Regions from separate parts of the Salirhabdus salicampi genome, predicted to be linked through region 2. Evidence: predicted binding sites of a transcription regulator. Region 2 holds the regulator's gene; the other holds the start of a gene.
What was found. The regulator NrdR, encoded in region 2, represses ribonucleotide reductase genes. The targets are predictions, from matches to a motif close to AACACNATATATNGTGTT.
Positions count from the first base shown of each region.

Region 1: a site for NrdR is predicted at 1,449-1,466, ahead of NLW78_RS08280 (vitamin B12-dependent ribonucleotide reductase). Genes of this name have one in related genera too.

Region 1 is NZ_JANBWE010000002.1:435,463-439,308, forward strand. Features, by position in the region: gene NLW78_RS08280 (vitamin B12-dependent ribonucleotide reductase) at 1-1,300, opposite strand, end outside; gene NLW78_RS08285 (rhodanese-like domain-containing protein) at 1,748-2,119, shown strand; gene NLW78_RS08290 (hypothetical protein) at 2,155-2,736, opposite strand; gene gcvPB (aminomethyl-transferring glycine dehydrogenase subunit GcvPB) at 2,802-3,846, opposite strand, start outside.
Region 2 is NZ_JANBWE010000002.1:671,657-675,502, reverse strand. Features, by position in the region: gene NLW78_RS09570 (glyceraldehyde-3-phosphate dehydrogenase) at 88-1,122, shown strand; gene speD (adenosylmethionine decarboxylase) at 1,345-1,722, shown strand; gene nrdR (transcriptional regulator NrdR) at 1,897-2,352, shown strand; gene NLW78_RS09555 (replication initiation and membrane attachment family protein) at 2,371-3,729, shown strand; gene dnaI (primosomal protein DnaI) at 3,741-3,846, shown strand, end outside.

The DNA.
Region 1 (3,846 bases), 240 kb from region 2:
GAACTTTTCGATAAACACGAACACCGTATCCCATCTGTTCCCATTCACGGACGTCTCCTACATCGTGCCAACGTTCATTGTAAACTTCCATTTCTTCCTCTGTGTAATTTTCCACGTCAGGGAAACGAAGCTCGTAATCGCCACCCTGTTCAACAGCTGCCATAAATTCTTTTGTAATACATACAGAGATGTTAGCTCCTGTTAAAAATTCAGGTTGATGCACACTATATGTGCCACCATCGTTCAACTTTTGCTCTGCATCACGGATTACTTTTTCGGAAAACCCGCCATTACCAGGAATCGTCTTATAATTGATGATCCCTTGGTACATATCACGTTCAGATTCTGTAAGAGGGGTGAATTTTAATTTTTCCTGTGCCAGTTTTTGCACTTGTTCATCATCAATGTTTTCAATTAAATAACGTAAGATACGTGGGTTTTGCATTTTGGAAATGATAAATTCGACAATATCCGGATGCCAATCATTTAACATAATCATCTGAGCACCCCGGCGGGAACCACCCTGTTCAACTAGATGTGTCAGCTTTGCAATATCGTCTAACCACGATACCGATCCTGAAGATTTTCCGTTTACACCTTTGGCAAGGGTATTGCGTGGGCGTAATGTAGAACCATTCGTTCCTACACCACCACCGCGACTCATAATTTCCATTACCTTCTTACGGTGATCAGAGATACCCTCACGGGAATCTTGAATGAAAGGCATAACATAACAGTTAAAGTACGTAACATCTGTATCCGCACCTGCACCATATAGAACACGGCCTGCAGGGATAAAGTGTTGGTTGGCGAGTTCTCCATAAAACTTTTTAAACCATTCTTCTTTTAGCTCTTCTGTTTGCTCAACAGTTGATAAGCCACTAGCATTTCGCAACGCAATTTGCTCGTAGAAGATTTCAAGTGGTTTTTCAATTACGTCTAAAGAACGTACAATGATTCCGGACTTTGCTTCCTCCTCGTTGTCTAGTACGGAAACGAATTCCTCGTCTACTTTAACACTTGCCGTTTTTCGTTCCCAATCAATAGATTGGATGATGCCTAAACCTCTTGCCGGAAATTTAGGGTCTTCTTTTATAGTTAATACGACAAAATCGCCGTCAACTAAAGTGAGCTTTTGGGTATCTTTAAATGCATAACGGTCCAGCATTACAAGACGTGAGACCCCTTTATGGGTGATTTGCATTTCAGGGGTAATTGGGTGTACTTGTGGAAACATTTGAATATCCTTATTTAAGCGATCAATGTTTATCGATCCCACAATTTCCTTAACTAATGACATGTGTTTCTCTCCTCTTCCTCTAAAAAATTTATCATAAGAAGCCGAATCATGGTGGCTAACATTTATGTAATTATGTTTTAATAGATTTATAAATAACTTACCACAAACAATAATAGAAATTCAATATATAGTATTTCTTTTTTTCACACGCACTATATATTGAGTTTTTGAACGAGTCTATACAAAAATGTCAACTGAATAATTTTATGAAATGATAAGGATATGCAAGAATTTTGTAGCATAAGTGCGTATAACCTGTATAACATACTTTTTCGTTATTTGCTATTTTAGAAAAGCCATTCACCGGTTACGATGATAGTTGTACCCAGTTCCCTAAGTTTATAAAAATAACGAAAATAAATTTGAAAAGAAAAAAGCTTTGAAACTTAAGGGTAACACTCATATAATAGTTATGAGAGATTTGCTTGAGATGAAAGGGGATCAAAAATGATCGTATTAATCACATTACTTGTCGCAATTATTGCTTATGGTACTTTTAAATATTTCAGGCAGAAACGCTTCTTAACAACCTTAACGGAAGAAGAGTTTATTAAAGGTTATCGAAAAGCACAACTTATAGATGTTCGAGAGCCAAAAGAATATGAAGCTGGCCATATATTAGGTGCTCGTAACATCCCACTATCACAAATGAAACATCGTCTAATTGAGATTCGCAACGACAAGCCGGTATATTTATATTGTGCTAGTGGCGCAAGGTCGGCACGTGCTGCCCATTTATTAAAGCGTAAAGGGTACGAAGATTTAAACCATCTAAAAGGTGGATTTAAAAAGTGGACAGGGAAAATTAAACGGGGATAATCAAATGGCTTGGTTCTTAAGAACCAAGCCATTATTTATTCTTCAATTTCAACATAAAAATCATAAGGGTCTTGATATGCCACATCAGTTACCAGTTCATTAAACTGTTGAATCGATATATTCGGATTTTCCTGCTTTGTTTCCTCAGAGTACATCGATTGTTTCATAGAGGCAAGGTCTGACTTTAACAAGGTTAAGTAATACATTTCCTTCTCACTCAACCTAGTATCCTCTGCAAAGGCCGTAATAATAAAAGGTCCTTCATTATTGACCGTCATACGTATACCGGTTGTTACGAATGCCATTTCCGAAAAATAGCTTGTGTAACGTATATCCTGGTCTACAAATAAATGCCCTGCTTTATAAACTTGGTCAATACGATCTAACCTTTCCTTTAAACGGTACATTCTCTCCTTTAATTCATCACCACTTGGGTTCGCCTCCATCAGCTTCTCTATATGAAAAACAACAGATTCCAAATGATGGTAAAAATGATTCAAAAAACGTTCATATTGTACCTGATTTTCCTTATGTTCTTTATAAAGAAGGTAGCCTGCTATCACTATGGCAATAACTAAAAGGATTAACAATTTGTTTTTCCAACTTATAGTATTCATTTTCATCTCCTATCATTACATAGCGAAAAAGCGAAAAAGAAAAGTCCCATAAGGGGGACCTTTCTCTAACTTTCCTTCGTATATCTTAAAATAGGTTTTCTTGCTGCTGTTGTTTCATCAAGGCGGCTTACTACTGTTGTATGTGGTGCTTCTTGAACCGTCTCTGGCGTCTCTTCTGCTTCTTTCGCTATTTTCAACATAATATCAATAAATTCATCTAATGTTTCTTTTGACTCCGTTTCTGTCGGTTCTACCATTAACGCTTCCTCTACATTAAGTGGGAAATAAATCGTTGGCGGGTGATAGCCAAAGTCCAACAATCGTTTCGCAATATCTAATGTACGTACACCTAATTTCTTTTGACGTCTACCTGATAAGACAAATTCATGCTTACAATGTTGCGTAAATGGTAAATCGAATTCATTTTCCAATCGACGCATCATGTAGTTTGCATTTAATACTGCGTACTCACTGACTTGACGTAACCCTTCAGGACCCATCGTACGGATATACGTATACGCACGCACATTAATGCCAAAGTTCCCGTAATAAGGCTTTACACGTCCGATAGATTGAGGACGATCGTAATCAAAGACATATTTATCTTCTTGTTTCGTTAACACTGGCTTAGGTAAATATGGTACTAATTCTTTTGATACTCCTACCGGTCCTGATCCTGGTCCACCACCACCGTGTGGTCCTGTAAATGTTTTGTGTAAGTTTAGGTGGACAACATCAAAGCCCATATCTCCTGGTCGAGCGTATCCTAAAATGGCATTTAAGTTTGCACCATCGTAATATAACTTTCCACCTGCCTCATGAACGATGGAAGCCATCTCCAATATGTGTTCTTCGAATAGGCCGAGTGTATTCGGGTTTGTTAACATGAGAGCAGCTGTGTCCTCTCCAACTACATCACGGAGGTCATCTAAATCCACTAATCCACGCTCATCAGACTTCACCGTTATAGCATCAAATCCTGCTACTGTTGCAGATGCAGGGTTTGTTCCGTGTGCTGAATCTGGAACAATTACCTTCGTACGTTGATAGTCACCATTCGCTTCATGAAAAGCACGGATCATCATTAAACCGGTCCATTCCCCGTGGGCA
Region 2 (3,846 bases):
TTTTTATTCACCAATTCTTTTTTAATGTGTTATACTATTATTAGAAGATATAACATTAGTGTGACATATTGGATGGGAGGAAGAAAAATGGAGAAAACACGTATCGCCATTAACGGCTTTGGACGAATTGGGAGAATGGTATTTCGCAAAGCAATCACGGATGAAGCACTAGACGTTATTGCCGTTAACGCAAGTTATCCCCCTGAAACGTTGGTTCATTTAATTAAATATGACAGTGTTCATGGACATTTCCATGGGGACGTTGAGCCATGTGAAAGCGGAATTAAGGTGAATGGGAAATTGGTGCGATTAGTATCCAATCGAGATCCGAAACAATTACCTTGGAATGAGTTGAACATAGATGTTGTGATTGAAGCTACCGGAAAATTTCGTTCTAAAGAAGAAGCTTCAGCCCATTTAAAAGCTGGTGCTACTAAAGTTATTATTACTGCACCAGGTAAGCAGGTAGATGCAACGGTTGTGATGGGTGTAAATGAGGATTCGTATATCCCTAATGAGCATGATGTCATTTCGAATGCGTCCTGTACGACAAATTGTTTAGCTCCAGTCGTCAAAGTGATTGATAAACATTTCGGTATTGAGAATGGATTGATGACGACTGTTCATGCGTTTACGAACGACCAAAAAAACTTAGATAATCCACATAAAGATTTACGCCGTGCAAGAGGATGTACACAATCAATCATTCCAACGTCAACAGGTGCAGCGAAGGCACTAGGAGAAGTATTGCCCCATATGAAAGGGAAATTACATGGAATGGCATTACGTGTACCGACACCAAATGTTTCTCTTGTTGATTTAGTTGTAGATGTAGACCGGGACATAACAGCAGAAGAAGTGAATGAAATGTTTAGCTATGAAGCAAAAAATAATTTAAAGGGCATTCTGAAATTTAGTGATGAACCACTTGTGTCAATTGATTATACTACTACAGAGTATTCCTCAATAATTGACGGTTTATCCACAATGGTAATGGATAAGCGAAAATTAAAAGTACTTGCATGGTACGATAATGAATGGGGATATTCCTGTCGAGTTATTGATCTAACAAAGTTTGTTGGCAGTAAGGTAAGAAAAAAGGAAGCTCAGCTTTCCACATAATCTAGATGATTTTGCACATGATAAGCATACATGTTTCCCAAAAAGAACTTTTATTGTTGCAAAAAGAAAAGCAAGGATATATACTTTCTTTTGGAACTTCTGATACTGTAGAAAAAGATGGCTGCTTAAAGGGTTAGGACCTCTCTGGACTAACTTTCCCCCGTAGTAGTGCATTATCGGTCAGTAAGAAGTATATATTTTGTTGTGAAGGGGGACATTGCAATGGATACAATGGGAAGGCATGTGATTGCTGAATTATGGGATTGCAATGCTGATAAACTAAACGACATGAACCTCATTGAAAAAATATTTGTGGATGCAGCGTTACGAGCTGGAGCTGAAGTAAGGGAAGTTGCATTTCATAAGTTTGCGCCTGTCGGAGTGAGTGGTGTCGTAATCATTTCAGAATCACATTTAACGATTCACAGTTTTCCTGAACATGGTTATGCAAGCATAGATGTGTACACTTGCGGAGATCGTATTGATCCAAATGTGGCCGCACAATATATAGCGGAGTCGTTGGAAGCTGGTACGGTTGAAAAAGTGGAAGTACCAAGAGGAAAAGGGCCTGTGGAAGTCAAGCAATTTAATGCAATGTAATGAAGAAGGGATATACATCCAATTTGTATATCCCTTTTTTATTTGAATGTATGGAACGATGATGAAGTTATTTGATATAATATATCTATATGAAAAAGTTCGTTTTTTGTCAGATTTCGTCTTTATTATGGAATGATTCGTTATATAAAATTGTTTTTTTAGGTGGGATAGTTAATGAGGTGCCCTCATTGCCATTATAAAAGTACTAAAGTGCTAGATTCACGACCAATCGAAGAGGGGAAAGCGATTCGACGACGTAGAGAATGTGAATCTTGTCAATTTCGCTTTACGACATTTGAACGGATAGAAGAAGTTCCGTTAATTATTGTAAAAAAAGAAGGAACACGGGAAGAATTTAGTAGAGAAAAACTCATTCGTGGGCTCATTCGAGCATGTGAAAAACGCCCTGTTGCTTTAGAGCAAATTGAAAATATAGCCATTGATATAGAGAAAGAGTTAAGAAATCAAGGGAATTCGGAAATTCTTAGTAAGGAGATTGGGGAAATGGTGATGGATCGACTTGCCCATATAGATGAGGTTGCATATGTCCGATTTGCCTCGGTTTACCGCCAATTCAAGGATATTTCCGTCTTTTTAAAAGAACTGGAAGACTTAATAAAAAAAGATTAAAAAAGGAGTCTGAGCCATATGAACGAACGGATTAAGCATTTGCTTCCGAACGACGGATATACTGTTCAGTTAAAAAAGCCGTTAAAAGAAGACTACTTACAGGCTTTGACTCATTTATATCAACCTTTAGTAGGGATGAAGGCGATATCCTTATACATGACGTTGCTTAATGATGTTCGTTTACAAATTGCAAAGCAGGATCCAATAACACACCACACATTAATGAGTATGTTAAATATGGATCTTGACCAATTGTATGAGGCCCGTCTTCATTTAGAAGCGATTGGCCTCTTGAATTCTTTTATGAGCGATGGAAACATTCGTCAATACTATTATGTATTAATACCTCCATTTTCAACAGTTGAATTTTTTGAGGATCCGATGTTATCTATCCTGTTAGAACATCATATAGGGAATCAACAAGTACGCCGCCTTAAACAAGTCTTTATGCCGGAAAAAAGCATGCCGGAGCATGCGCTAAATAAAACAAAATCTTTTGAAGAAATTTTCACAACTGTACATGTTCAACATCATAGCAGTAATTCCCATGCGGTGGATAGCCAATCGAACGTTAGTAAGGATTCATACGATGTTGATTTCGACTGGCTGGAAAATACGTTACGTAAAAATGGAATTCCGATGGAAAAGGTTTTAACGGTTGATAATAAGCGATTTATTGCAAGCTTAGTGAAAATATATCATGTTGATCTCCTTCATTTAGAGAAAGCAATTCTTTGGTCCGTAAATGAAAATTTAGAGCTATTGAAGGATGAGTTACATGATGCTTGTAAAGATTATTATGCAAACCATTTTGCGAAACCTATCCCTCAATTAATTCATAAAGATCCGAAACAAAAACAAGAAATCGAAAATACGACTACACCTCGTACGAAAGAGGAAAAACTAATTCAACACTTCGAATCCATTACACATCGTGAAATCCTTGAAGATTATTCTAAAACGGGACATGCTTCTGACCAAGAAGTGAAAATGCTGACAAATATTATGTTCCAGCATGGACTTTCTCAAGGTGTCATGAACGTACTCGTCCATTATGTCTTACAAAAAACGAATATGAAACTAACGAAAAATTACGTTGAGAAAATTGCTTCCCATTGGGGAAGAAAAAATGTAAACACGGTTAAGGAAGCGATGGATTTAGCGAAATCCGAAAATAAACTGTATCAATCTTGGGGAAATCAACGGGAAATGAGAAAAAGTAAAGAAGTTCTTCCAGATTGGTTTAAAAAACAGAAGGAAAATGAGCAAACAGAACGAAAGGAACAACTTAAGCCTCCTAATCAAGATTTAGAAAAGGAAAAGCAGGAACTGGCTGAGGCATTCCGTTCCCTTGCCTCACGATCTTATAATCAATAAGGATGATGATGTTGGAATCTATTCAATCAACGTTAAAAAAGTGGATGAAGGAAAACCGTAACTTTCAACAAGCCTATAAAGAATTGAAAGAGCAGATCATGAACTCTAGGGATGTTC